Linked DNA regions of Halotia branconii CENA392. The protein of the gene in region 2 interacts with the protein of the main gene of each other region in a pairwise test. Links are inferred from orthologs where the notes say so. Each region holds a gene or a part of one and is shown on either strand. Other genes may lie near its edges.

Region 1 (7,164 bases), 690 kb from region 2 along the record:
CCCAATCCCTCTCCGATGCTGAGAGCTACGGTGTACACACAAGTCATCTAAAACTGCCCCATTGACTAACAATGCGATTGTATCGGCTGACAATGCCAATGTCTCGACTGACAATGCGATTGTATCGGCTGACAGTGCCAATGTCTCGACTAACAATGCGATTGTATCGGCTGACAATGCCAATGTCTCGACTAACAATGCGATTGTATCGGCTGACAGTGCCAATGTCTCGACTGACAATGCGATTGTATCGGCTGACAGTGCCAATGTCTCGACTGACAATGCGATTGTACTGGCCTGCAAAAATTAACCCACCTGACGTTACACAGCAACTCTAAAAGACTTGTGTGTACACGCTAGCACCGTGGGGAAGAGGAATGGAAGCGGGGTTTTTAAAGCCGTCGAACTCACGTTAATAAGTAGTCAGACAGAATTAATTACACAAAGTCATTGCGCTAAGCGTAAAGCCTACGGCATAGCTACGCTTAGCGCGTAGCGTCTCGTTAGAGAAGCCATGCCCAAAGGGCTTTATGGAGCAAAGCGGAATGTAGACACGAAGTGGCTTCCCGTAGGGTAGCAATCGCAGCAGCTAGACTTTGCGATTGCTTCGCTTCATTTCATTACGCTCGCAATGACAAAATATGTTTTTACACATTTGGGATGCTCCCAAAATATATAAGGTGTACTGAGTTTTTTTCAAAAATCAAGTATCAATTCTGTAGTATTTTTAGTATCCAGTGAATGCTAGTAGGGACACAGTGTTTTTTGTCCCTACTCTCATAGTGGTAATTTAACTAGAAAAATTCAACTGTTCTTCCGAAATCCAAGTTCCGTGAAATCCATAGGGTACTCGCTGGGGAATTAGCACCCGCGCCACAGGTTCAGCAGTCATATCTTGGGCATTCACCACTACCATTTCAGAAGTTTTGGAACTTTGATCATGAACAAAAGTGATTAGCCAGCCGTCATCTTCAACTGTACTACCAGGACGAGGAACAAATACCGCTTCACCACCATAGCGTCCCTCTCCAAATTCATGGGTTTTGGACTTGCCCTTACTGAGGTCGTACTTAATGATGCCGTCTAAGAGAGGCTCAGTACTGTTTGCCATCCTAGCAGTATAGCCATATTGGGTGTTTTGTCCTAAAAAGTTTTCGTTGACGCGGGGAAATTCCGCAGGTACATCATCGAGCATTTCTTCGCGTACTGTGCCATCATTTAGGTTAAATCGCCAGCGATGCAAACGAGGAATATTTCCTTCTGGATCAAGTTCTGTCTCTTTACTAGTTAAAACATTAGTAGAACTCATGCGACAGGCGATAAGTACAACTTCGTCTTCTTCTTCGTAAGCGTTGAGGGTATGAAAAACGTAGCAAGAGGGACACTCAAACCAGCTAATGCTACTATTATCGCCGTAACGAGGAACAATACCAAAGCGACTGGGGCGATCGCGCTCAAACAAAATTGGAGGTTTTCCCCGTTGCGCTCGTTTGGCGCTATAAGTCAACGGTAAATCCATAAAAATTGTGTAATTTTCAGTGATGGCAAAATCGTGCATCATCACGCTCGTCGGTAAGTCAATCGGTACTGTGCGTACTAACTTGCCTTCTGTAGAAACTATGCTGTATTGCAAATATGGTGGCTCGAAGGAGTAGCCAAAGAACATCATCTCACCGATAATTGGGTCTATCTTGGGGTGAGCAGTAAAAGCAGAATTGAGTTGACCATGATAAGTGTACTCACCAATTGTCTTTAAATCAGGAAGCCTGATTACATAAGGCGCACCTCCTTCCCACAGCGCTAACATTTGACCTGCGTGCCATACAAGAGCAGTATTGGCAGTATTTTTTTTGCTAATACCGTGGGGAACTTTTGTTTGCTGTGGTTCTAGAAGTCCAGTCCAGATTGCTTTATTGGCTTGTTTCTCGATTTTCCATCCAGTTGTTCGCACATAGCGGTTGCTATAAGTTGCTTTGCCGTCGCTAATTCGCACACCATGTAACATCCCATCCCCATCAAACCAGTGATATTGGCCAATGGGTGCATGTTGAGGATTCGGGCCATTACGCACAAACATACCCGATAGTTCAGGGGGGAGATGACCTATTACTTCTAGGGTGTCACTGGTAATTTCTTTACGGACAGGGGCAAAATTTCCTTTAAGATATGGATTGGTCGCAGTTATTGTCATTGTGTTAATTGTGAGAGCGAGTAAATCTGATAGTGGCACTTTTTCAATAATAATTAGCGATCGCCTTTATGGTTCTTCGCAATACAATTTTTATTTTTTAGAGACTACCTATCACGACCTAACATTAGGTATTTCTATTCATAACTACCACTACGCCCTAGAAATTCTAGACTTTTAATGCGATCGCCAATATACTAGTTTAGCTTTCATCATGGCTGCTGTTTGACAATATGGCGATCGCAACTACAAACCTTTACTTATTTGCGCCGTCCTACTTAAATAGTCTGGACACAACACCTCTCAAAATATGTGGTAACATTTTTGGACTTGGTAAGAAGATTATCCCTAACTGCTGCATCAATCCAAGTACATCTCCCTGTCCCCAATGCTCTACAATTTTTCCGTCTTCTACTTGATCAATGTGCATGATTGACAAGCTGATTTGCTTACCCGTTGGTGGAAGACCCTGAAACTCTCCCAGATGCTTCGCTGTGAATGTTCCGCACGTTACCACTTTATCGCCTGAAACGATGATCTCATCAAAAGTGTGTTGCCCTTGACTAAAAGCTAAATAAAATGACATCCCAAACTGCTTGAATCCTTCCCCATCTAATGGCTCAGGCACACCCGCCAAATGAGCAACAAAATTCGGAGCCAGAAGTTCTAAGGCTTGCTCGATTTTGCGATCATCAAAGGCTTTGTAAAACTGAAGAACGATCTTTTTGTTGTGTTCAGTCAGCATAGGAGATTGGATTTTGAGCTAAATACGGGATGTCTACGACGAGCTAAGCCTACCCACAAATTTCTCTAATCTATCCATGCCCTTTTCAATAGTTGTCATATCTGTGGCATAAGAAAGACGAATATTGTCATCAGCACCAAAAGCAACTCCGGGTATGACTGCAACTTGATGTTCTTCTAAAAGAGCATTACAAAATTCTAAAGATTTAAGACCAGTTTTGCTAATATCTGGAAACAGATAAAAAGCGCCATCTGGTTTAGCGGTACTCAATCCGGGAATGGCGTTGAGTCTATCTAACATCACTTGTCGCCGTTTAGCAAAAGCTTCAAGCATTGACTTTACACAGTCTTGGGAATTTTGTAATGCCGCGATCGCTCCATATTGGGCAAAGGTACACACATTCGATGTACTATGCCCTTGAATGGTACTTGCGGCTTTGATAATCTCCACTGGCCCTGCTAAATAGCCTAGTCGCCATCCAGTCATTGAGTAAGCTTTCGCAAACCCGTTACTAATTAAAGTCCGGTGAAAAATTTCTTGACCTAAAGAACCAATGCTGATATGTTCTGCACCGTCGTAGAGAATTTTTTCATAAATCTCGTCGGAGACAACATAGATATCTGCATCGACTACTACTTGTGCTAAAGCTTTAATTTCCTCTGGCGTGTACACCATCCCGGTAGGATTAGAGGGAGAATTAAGAACAAATAACTTGGTTTTAGGTGTAATTGCTTTGCGTAGTTGTTCGGGAGTAATTTTATAACCCGTTGAAGCATCTGTATGGACAATTACTGGTACACCACTGACTAAAGTTACCATTTCCGGATAGCTTAACCAGTAGGGAGCCGGGATAATCACCTCATCGCCCGGATCAATTAGCGCCACCATTAAGTTGTACAGAGAATGCTTACCGCCGTTAGTGACGATGACATTCTCTGATTTGTAATCAAGACCGTTATCAATTTTAAGCTTGTGGGCGATCGCTTCCCTTAACTTTGGTTCTCCGGCTGCTGGGCCGTACTTGGTTTTACCTTCATCCAAAGCTTTTGCTGCTGCGGCTTTGATATGCGCTGGGGTGTCAAAATCTGGTTCTCCAGCGCTAAAACTACAAACATCTACTCCATCCGCCTTTAGTGCCTTAGCTTTAGCTGCGATCGCTAAGGTTAGAGAGGGTGTCACCTGACTTACTCGTGCTGCCAGTTTCATTACTGCTTTATTTGGCAAATCTTTCACTGTTCTTAGGATATCCCATAATTGCAACTGAGAACTGAGAAATCAGAAAAATGAGAGCAATATTGCTCTTTTATCTGCCTAATCTCCCTTTCTCTTGATAGATTCAATGTAATTAAAAAAGAGTTAAATATAAACAAAAAGAACCTGTAATCATTCTGTAACTTAGGGGAATTTATCATTTTTTTCTATGAAATCAACATTAAATTTTGATTATTTTCAAGGAAATTCTTTTTCTGATTTGTTTGCTGAAGATATTAAAGATCTATCTTATGCTTTCATCCTCAATTACCCTGCAACTGCCAGTTGGGCTGCGTACCCAAATACACAAAAGTATCTGATTCAAGATGGTAGTGATGAAGCTACCAAAACCTCTTTCAATAAAATCCACCAGAAAGAACCTTGGAAAAACTTGGCTGTATTAGGCGATGCGATTCCGGGAATTATAATTAGTTTACCGCCAAAATTGCTACTTGATTATTGGCGGGAACATTTTGGTTTTAGTTACACCAATATAGAAGTATTAGAGCGATCGCGTTATCTAGATGATCTCAACTGTAGCGATGGCTGCGCCAACGCCTTCGGCGAACGCTTCGACAAATTGATTACTTTATTTCCCTTTGATCATCTGCAACCAGCAAAACATGCTGTTGATCCAGATATTCATTATCACTTGCTCAATAAAGCAACGCTAGCTGAGTTGGGAGTACCACATCCCAAATATAAAACTTATAATTTACACTCTTTAAGTCTTGCAGATATTCCCTTACCGCAGCAATTTCCATATCTAATCAAAACGTCCCACGGACTTTCAGGAGAAGGCACTTATATTATTAACAATACCAGCGATCTAAATTATTGCTTTGCAGAATTAAGAAAGTATCTCGATATTAAGTTACTAGATACAATTATTGTCTCAGAGTTCGTCGAAAATATAGTGCAGAACTACTGTGTGCAGTTTTATCTTAGTAAGACAGGAGACATAACCCTGATTGGTACTACTAGCCAACTCGTCACTTCAGAAGGCGATTATTTGGGAGGGCTAATTCACTATCGCCATACAGATATGAGTATATTTTTTGAGATGATTGCTGCCATTGGGAAAAACGCCCATCAACAAGGTTATTTCGGTATTATTGGCTTTGACGTGCTAGAAGATCAAAGCGGACAGTTTTATGTAATCGATGCTAATTTTCGAGTCAACGGTTCGACTCCATTATGTCTACAGCGTCATACTCTATTGGGATTGGGGAAGGAAGTAGCTAAGTATTCCAGTAACTATCAAATAGATGGCACATTGGAATCAATGTTAATGAATTTGCAATCAGAATTAAAGCGTAAAGATTTGATAATTCTGTCAGCAAAAGAGTTAGTTAGATATGGCAAAATTTATACCGAAATTTATGGGATTGTGACTGGAGAAACGATTGAGTCAATGCAGCAGATTGAGCAAAAGTTACAGAAAAAACGATTACGGTGATTTTTGGGAAATTAAAATAGGACTCACGCAAGAACTCTCTGAAACTCTTATTTCTCTGTGTTCTCTGCGTCGCGCCAGTTGCTACCCTGCGGGAAGCCGCAAAGCGTCTACAAGTCGGGGAACCCGACGACAGTCGCTTCAAGTCGGCAAAGCCGCCCACAGCGCTGTCTCCCCAACGCACTGGCTTCTCTGCGGTTTAATTTTCCGTTACTGGTGCAAAAGTTAAAAATTAATTTGAAACTGGGTACAGAATAATGGTGCGATTAAAAATATGGCAATGGGTTGTATTGGCAATCCCGATCGCTTTTATAATTATTTTTCTTTTAGTATCCGCAGGATTGCAAATTCACGCCTGGGGTATTAATTGGATTTGGGGTATATTCACGCTGATATTCGTGGGCTGGCGTTGGTTGTTAGTCAAGTGGACTCAACCTGCACTTAAGCAGATGGAAGCCGTAATGGTAGAAGTCAGAGAAGATCTAGTATCAGCCACAAATAATACAGCCGGGCTACCAGGAAGAAGCGACAACACTCAACAAGCAGAAACCGCACTGCAAGGGATTTTAAAAGCAGCACAAAGCGATCGCCCGATTTGGGAAGATTGGACAACGTTTTGGCAAAGATGTCAAGATTTAGTGACGGCGATCGCTCGTATTTATCATCCTGAAGTTCAGTATCCTCTACTTAATATTTACGTTCCCCAAGCTTACGGACTGATTCGAGGAACCGTAGATGATCTTGATCGGTGGATGCAGAAGCTATCACCTGTCCTGAATCAGGTAACAGTTGGACAAGCTTACCAAGCTTACGAAGTTTACCAAAAACTAGAACCGTCTGCTCGGAAATTCTGGCGAGTTTGGAATTGGGCGCAGTGGGTTTTAAATCCGGTAGCTGCGGTTGCTAATCGCGCCACCAAAGGCTACAGCAACCGGGCAACTGAGCAACTTTTGGTAAATTTGGGTCAAATGCTTCAAGAAGCTGCTTTAAGGAACTTATGTAACCAAGCGATCGCTCTTTATGGCGGTAATGCATTCCCAACTGCTACAGCCACTGTTACCACACCTGCATTACCGAAAGCGAAAATCCAAACCCTGCGAGATATCTTAACTCAAGCAAAACCAACAGCAGCAGTTGAGCAAAAACCCGTCAGTATTCTTTTGGTGGGGCGGACGGGATCTGGTAAAAGCAGCTTGATTAACACTTTGTTTCAAGCTGATTTGGCAAATGTGGATGTCCTACCTAGTACCGATAAAATTCAAAATTACCAATGGCAAACTGCAAACAAAGAAACATTAACACTTTGGGATACTCCCGGTTACGAACAAGCGAATCGGGAAGATTTCCGTAAATTAGTACTTGACTATGCAACAAATGCCGATTTACTGCTACTTGTGACTCCTGCCCTCGATCCAGCTTTGCAAATGGATGTAGACTTTCTCAGAGATATCAAAGCAGAAATTACAGATTTACCAGCAATTGCGATCGTCACTCAAGTAGATCGTCTACGTCCGATTCGGGAAT
Region 2 (7,518 bases):
CAGATGGGGTCTTAGCTACTTCAATTTGGCCTGGACATCGTGTTGATGTGCGAATGGCTGATTGTCGGGCTAAGTTTATTATTTTGCGAGAAAACAACTCATACTATCAGACGCTACGAGAGAAGTTGCTCTGGGCGGGTACTAGGGTTCGCTACACTAATAATCACCGAAATTGATTGTTTTCTCCAGTATCTGCAATCTGACATTCCCTGGCTTTAGCTAACGCCTAGAGCTAGGGTGTTTTTGTATCTGGCTATGACTAAATAATACTAAATTGTAAAACAATATATTATTTGAAGCACAAAATGAGCAATAATTTTATCTTGGTAACTCCTTAACTTGCATCAAATCCAATCCCCGTTTAAAAATTTCATCAATTGGTAACATCTGACCATCAGTAGTCATAAACTTATGGTCTTTTGTTGCCCGAATTGTTGAACCATCTTCTAAGCAATATTCAAAAACTTCTTGTTGACCGCGATGATGCCACTGTGCTATTGGTTGCGTATAAACATTACCATTACTATCAATACTATAAACAGTGCATTTAATATTTTTTTCTACAATCTTGCCAATAGGCATTAAGCCATATTCTACAGTCAATATTTCTGTGTCATAACTTAAGCAATATTCAGCAAATTTTAACATTTGCTCAAATAATTCATCAGCTACTTGTTTTTTGACTCCATTTTTAGCTGCACCATCAACAAATTTTTCTCGCTGTTTTTGCATCTCCGAAACTTTCTTTTTACCCATTGCACGGCGTAACAAATCAGCTTGTCCTAAAGAATATCCAGCCATATCTTGAGCAATTTTCATAATTTGCTCTTGATAAACCATAATTCCGTAGGTTTCATTCAATACTGGTTCAAGAATAGGGCTTTGATAATCAATCGTTTCCCGTCCATGCTTACGGTTAATAAATTTAGGAATTAATCCTGCATCTAATGGGCCTGGTCGGTAAAGTGCCAAAATTGAAGAAATATCTTCTATATTAGAAGGCTTCAAATCTCGTACTATTTGACGCATTCCAGAAGACTCTAATTGAAATATTCCTTCTAATTCACCCGCTTCTAAAAGTTCGTAAGATTTCTGTACATCTTTTGGTAAAGTGCTATGTTCACCTTTAGCTAATATTTTCTGAGCTTTTCTTTCTTGACCTGTAATTTCATCTGGGTCAATACGATAGCCATTGGTTTGTTCAATCAAATCAATAGTTTTTTGAATCAATGTCAAGTTCCGCAAACCCAGAAAATCCATTTTCAACAAACCCATCGATTCCAAATCTTCCATGAAATACTGGGTAATTACAGAACCATCATTGTTTCTTTGTAGCGGCACAATTTCATCTAATGGGTCAGCAGAAATTACCACACCTGCGGCATGAACACCAAAGGTTTTGTTAGTTCCTTCGATTCGCATTGCCATATCAAGCCAATGACGAACATGAGGGTTATTATCGTATTTTTCTTTAAACTCTGGTTCTGGAGTTGCATCAGAAATCATCACCTTGAGTTTAGTCGGTTTACCCCTCACTACAGGAATTAATTTCGCCATTTTATCGGCTTCGCCGTAGGGAATATTTAATACTCTGGCAACATCTTTTAAAACAGCTTTAGAAGTTAAACGGTTAAAAGTAATGATTTGGGCGACTCTATCTTTACCGTATTTTTCTGTTACATATTCAATAACTTTATCTCGCTTTTCAATACAGAAATCTGTATCAATATCAGGCATGGACTTCCGTTCTGGATTCAAGAAACGTTCAAATAGTAATCCATGATGTACTGGATCAATATTGGTAATTCGCATTGCATAAGCAACTAAAGAACCAGCAGCTGAACCACGTCCTGGACCTACAGGAATATTATTATCTCTAGCAAATTTGATATAGTCCCACACAACTAAGAAGTATGTAGAAAAACCCATTTGCTGAAGCATTTTAAGTTCATATTCCAATCTTTCTTTATAGACTGGATCAACTTCGGTACGGGATTTGCGATTTAATCGTTCTAAAAGTCCTTGCCAAGCTACCTCTTCGGCATAAGTATCGGGAGTGTGACCAGAGGGAATAGGAGGAGTAGGAATTTGAGGCTCGCCCATAATATGGTAAGGCTCAACTTTATCGGCAACTTCTTCGGTAGTAGCTATAGCTTCAGTTATGACATCATCTGGCAAATGGTCACGAAATAATAACTGCATTTCTTCGGCGGATTTCAGATATTCTGTACCGCTATAACGCATCCGATTATCTTCAATAATGAGCTTGCCAGTTTGAATACATAACAAAGCATCATGTGCTTCAACATCAAAGCAAGAAATAAAATGAGAATCGTTAGTAGCAACAAATTTGATTTCTAATTCCCGCGCAATTTTGACAATTTCTACATTGACAATTCGGTCTTCTTGAGAGCCGTGGTCTTGAATTTCTAGATAAAAATCATCACCAAATACTTCTTTATACCATTTGGCAACTTTACGCGCTGCATCGGGTCTACCGCTGAGAATTGCTTGAGGAATTTCACCACCCAAACAAGCACTTGTAACAATTAAACCTTCATGATATTGTTTGAGTAAATCTTTATTGATACAAGGACGAGAAAAAATCCCTTTACCTTGTACACCTTGGAGATGAGAAATAGTGGTTAATTTAACTAAATTTTTGTAACCTTTAGTATTTTTAGCTAAGACGACTTGATGATATTTAGGACGACGTTCTTGTTTTTCAATATCACCGTTGATGATATACATTTCGTTGCCAATTATTGGCTTAATGTTTTTACTACGGCAAATCTTAATTAATTCGACAGCACCATACATGACACCATGATCGGTAAGGGCGATCGCTTTGATACCCAGTGCGATCGCTTGATCTACCAACTCTGGTAGCTGACTTGCTCCATCAAGCAAACTGTAGTCACTATGAATATGTAATGGTACAAAAGACATATACGTCTCCAAGCACAAGCCAAATATATCTCTGAGGATATCCCTGATCAATACCCCTTCGAGCAGGAATTTTTAAAGCAACGGGATCTTAGATTAACTTGTTTGCGGAAATTTAACTTCCGAAAGAGATGTTTTAATAGTTACATTAGTTAGATTACTCAGTTTTTAGTAGTAATAATGACACTGCCGTTTACGAGGCAATATCTGCGCTGTCTATCTCCCAAGTAAAGACAGTGCTATGTCTCTACTTAGACTTTAGGTAACGTATAATTAGTTTCCTATGATGTTTAGTAGTTAATTTTTATTGACAATATGACCGTCAATATATTAATAAACGGCAAAAAGCCACGTTCTTGAGACGAGGCTTAGTTTATTAATTGGTATTCAGTGCAACAGTGTTTATAAGAATCTAATGCTGTTGAGGTCCTTTAGCGTCACATTCTTTAGTCCAACACCGTTGAAGAAGTTGAATCCGCCAGCCTTGGGCAAAGCGGCGAGGATTCAATTCTAATTGAGAATCATTACTAAACAAAGGTTGGTTTAGATACTGCCAAATAGGAAATTTAATTTTGTTGTTTTGTGCGGTCATAGGAGGAACAATTAATATGAAGGCGTGGCAGCAGTAGTTGGCATTTTATATAAGAATTGCCAGATACTGATTTTCTAGTTAAAGATGACATGTTACTTATTCAGTTGTCTTGGTGGCAATTGCGGAATCTTACTGAAATATTTCTGCCAAACTCGCTAGACTAACCTTTAAGTGAAAAGTTCCTAATTAAATATTTATGATCAGAAATCCGCAGATATACGGAAACTGATATAGTAATCCGGTTTGATTCGGTGAATTTATTTGTGTAGGTAGGGAACAGGAAACAGGGAACAGTTAAGAAGGGATAGATATGTACTAAATCGTGTTCAAAAATCAAATAGGAGTCCTATATCAGACTTATTTGATTAATAGAAAATCTGGTATTGCTGAATCAAGGGATGAATTTTGTTTCGTGCATAGACACGGTAGCGGCTTCCCGCAGGGTAGGCGCAAAGGCGCGAAGAATCAATCTTTTGCTTTGGTCAAAAATTTTAATTCATCCCGCATTTATGCAACGCCGAAAATCTAACTCTATCAAAGCTACAGGAAGGGGAAAAATTCAAAACCTCTCTCTTTTCAAAAGAAAGAGAGAGGTAAAAACTGTAACTTACTCAACTAAAAGCCGTTACAATTGTTTAGTAATGAGTACCTGTTTTGCGATGATTAATAGCAGTAACCGCATCAGGTTGAATTAATTTACCGTTGTCAACAGTTGCATATACTACCCAATGGTCGCCACATTCCATGCGTTGGCTGACCGAACATTCTACATAAGCTAAAGCATCGGTGATTACAGTACAGCCGTTATCTGCAACTGTGGTGCTAAAGTTGGCAAACCGATCTTCTCCTGGGGCAAAGTTTTTGCGAAAATGCTTCATGTAATCTAAATGATTACCATCAGCCAGGATATTTAGAGCGAATTTACCTCCTGGATACATGAGAGATTCTACTGCTCTATCTTTGGCGATCGCAATAGTTAAACCAGGTGGGTTAAAGGTTGCTTGTGATACCCAAGCGCCTAACATCCCGGTAGACACATCTCCTTGTTTGGCAGTAATCACGCATACTGAACCGACAATCCTACCCACTGCTTGTTCTAAAGGAGTAGCAGATTGCTGGGGTACGCGCACTTTTTTAGCTTTTCTCAGTGTTTGGGCAAAGTCTGTACCGACTTCTTCACAGAATTTGAGAGTAACATCATCAGGCTTAAACTTCACTTTCAAACTCTCAAATCCAAAGCGGTGTCCTGCATCCCGCAGTTTACCTTCAATCATGTCTATCGCTTCACCACTCCAGCCGTAGGAACCAAACACCCCAGCTAGTTTGTTGTTGTCACCAATGGTTAACACGATACCCAAAGCGGTATGAATCGGAGTAGGTGCATGGCCACCGATAGTTGGAGAACCAATTACAAAACCATCCGACTGTTCTACAGCAGTACGGATTTCATCAGGTGAAGCAAATTCGCAATTAATTGAATGGACTGCGACTCCTCCCTTGGTTAGCCCCAAACCCATCGCCTGTGCCAGGGTTGCTGTATTGCCATAAGCTGACGCATAAAGTAGAGCCACAGAAATTTCTCGATCTCTTTGAGAACGACTCCATTCTGCATAAGCTTTGGTGAGTTCGATTAAGCCAGTGCGTACTAAAGGCCCGTGACCGACAGCATACATTCTCACCTGGAAATCTGATATTTTCTCCAAAGCTGCTTCCACATGGGTCGCTTGAGGAGCCATCAGACAATTGTAATAATAGCGCTGGTCTTCTTTAAATGATTCCCAGTTCTCATCAAAAACTTCATCACTACAGATATGACTACCGAAGAGTTTATCTGTATAAAGAATTTGGGTTTGTTGGTCGTAGGTACAAAGTCCTTCTGGCCAACGAGGACTAGGAATAGGCAAGAATTTTAAAGCATGACCCTTACCTAAATCTAAAGTTTCTTTCCCCCGCATCACCAAAATTTCTGGTGTGTTATCTGGGAAAGCGTTACGTAAATGTGCAGCGCTAGGTAAAGAACAGACAAAGGTAATGTGTGGCGCTAGTTCGAGAACTGCCTTGAGAGTGGGAATACGGTTAGGACTAAAATGACCAAGGATCACATAATCCAACTTTTTCAAGTTTAGAGTCTGCTGCAACGCCTCTAGATAAATTTCGGTGAAGCTTTCCGCTGGCGGGTCAATAATTGCAGTTTTATCACCTTCAATCAAATAGCAGTTAGAGGTAGTACCTCTTTCTAGTGCGTATTCAATTTCAAACCGCAAACGTGACCAACTACGTGCTTTGAGGATTTTAGTATTTGTAGCAATGGGGAGAACTTGTACGTCACGGGGTTTGGAATCGGTCATAGATTTTCGGTGAAGTGTAGAAAAAAAATGGAAAAACCGGGTAGATTTTGCCCAGTTTTTAGCCGATTGCATGAAGCCAGTCAAGGAATTTAGAAAGCTCATGGAAGTTGTGAAATGCTGGCGGGGAGAAGAAGTAGGGGAGGCAGGGGAGGCAGAGGGGCAGGGAGCAGGGGGAAAAGGAGAAAGAGCTAATTTTTCTTCATCCCCCTTGCACCCCGCACCCTGCCCCAATTCTTCTTTCTTATGCCCTATTAGTAGTAATTACCTACTTTGCGATGACGAACTGCTGTTAATGCATCGGGTTTAGAAACACGACCTTCTTGAACGGTGCAGTAGACAATCCAGTGGTCGCTGCACTCCATGCTGCTTTGTACTTCACATTCCATGTATGCCAAAGCGTCTGTCAGAATTGGGGAACCGTTTTTCGCGGTTCGGGTTTTGACTCCAGCAAATCGGTCAGCGCCAGGATGTAAGCGCTTGAGGAATTGTTTTTTGAGTTCTTGATAATTTCCTTCTTCCAAGACGTTGAGGACGAAGCGATCGCCTTCTTGCATCAAGGAATCAATGGCGCGGTCTTTGGCGACGGCAATTGTAAATCCTAATGGTTGCAAACTTGCTTGCGATACCCAAGAAGCTAACATGGCACTTGACACATCACCTTTTTTGGTGGTGACAATGTACAGTCCGCTGCTAATCCGTCCTAAGGCTTTTTCCATGTTCACATCAAGAGATTTGATCTGCTTGATGTTGCGTTCGCGCACTAGCAACTGTCCTAAGTCTGTACCTGCTTCTTGGCACAACTGGAATGTACTGGCGGTAGGAACTTCTTTAATCCGAATCGCTGGGAAGGCTTCTTTTACACCCAAGTCAATAAATTTTCTGCGAATTGTATCAACGGGTTCATCATCTCCGCCATAACATTCAAATAGCCCCACCAGTTGCTTGTCTTTAGCAACTGATAACAAGGAACTGATACCAGCCTGAGCTGCTACAGCAGTTGTTGGGGGCATCCCAATAATTAGACCAGCGGCTCTACCTGCGAGTTCTTGAATTTCTTGCAATCCGGCGGTGCTAAGATCGATAACCTCTATGGCAACTCCAGTTTTTTGGATGCCTTCAGCGATCGCCATACCTAACTGATCGCTGTATCCGTATTCGGAAACATAGAACAAGCCGACGGTGGTTTCTGCTTTCGCTTGTCTTTGACTCCAACTGTCGTAACACCCGGTCAGCACATCTAAATGATGATGTAACAAAGGTCCGTGACCGTTGGCGATAATGTTAATCTTGCCAAGTTCACTCATTCTCTTCATGGCATTCAATAGAGAACGAGCATTAGGCCCCATCAGACAATCATAGTAAAATCTAAAGTCAGCTTCAATCGCCTCTAAGTCTTCATCAAAGGTGCGATCGTCGCAGAAGTGCATCCCAAAAGCATCACAGGTGAAGATAGTTTGGGTTTTGCGGTCGTAGCTAAAGATAGTGTCAGGCCAGTGCAGGTTAGGCGCACTCACAAATTCAATTTCGTGTCCCTTGCCAATATCGATGCGATCGCCACTTTTGACAATCCGCTTCGAGAAGGGATCGTGTACCAAACCTTCCAAAAACTGAAGCGCAATTTTGGAAGCCAAT

The links.
Region 1: the proteins of QI031_RS12225 (region 2) and QI031_RS09350 interact in binary tests that used the Escherichia coli proteins (3 or more experiments, as listed by UniProt). The link is inferred for Halotia branconii CENA392 from one-to-one orthologs.

The regions. Positions count from the first base shown.
Region 1 is NZ_CP124543.1:2,105,582-2,112,745, forward strand. What follows is about bases 2,054-4,878. They hold QI031_RS09350 (pyridoxal phosphate-dependent aminotransferase), read right to left. Parts: upstream 4,140-4,878; coding sequence 2,967-4,139; downstream 2,054-2,966. Other genes in these bases: QI031_RS09340 (carotenoid oxygenase family protein), read right to left, coding at 2,054-2,191; QI031_RS09345 (ester cyclase), read right to left, coding at 2,463-2,933; QI031_RS09355 (carbamoylphosphate synthase large subunit), read left to right, coding at 4,354-4,878. Outside these bases: QI031_RS09335 (hypothetical protein), read right to left, coding at 1-303; more of QI031_RS09340, read right to left, coding at 791-2,053; more of QI031_RS09355, read left to right, coding at 4,879-5,643; QI031_RS09360 (GTPase family protein), read left to right, coding at 5,898-7,164. UniProt on the Escherichia coli protein: Shows aminotransferase activity with methionine and histidine as substrates, and to a lesser extent also with phenylalanine.
Region 2 is NZ_CP124543.1:2,790,187-2,797,704, reverse strand. What follows is about bases 119-3,297. They hold QI031_RS12225 (DNA polymerase III subunit alpha), read right to left. Parts: upstream 2,950-3,297; coding sequence 319-2,949; downstream 119-318. Other genes in these bases: QI031_RS12230 (NAD(+) kinase), read left to right, coding at 119-176. In the rest of the region: more of QI031_RS12230, read left to right, coding at 1-118; QI031_RS12220 (hypothetical protein), read right to left, coding at 3,359-3,538; QI031_RS12215 (diflavin flavoprotein), read right to left, coding at 4,174-5,886; QI031_RS12210 (diflavin flavoprotein), read right to left, coding at 6,138-7,518. UniProt on the Escherichia coli protein: DNA polymerase III is a complex, multichain enzyme responsible for most of the replicative synthesis in bacteria. This DNA polymerase also exhibits 3' to 5' exonuclease activity. The alpha chain is the DNA polymerase catalytic subunit.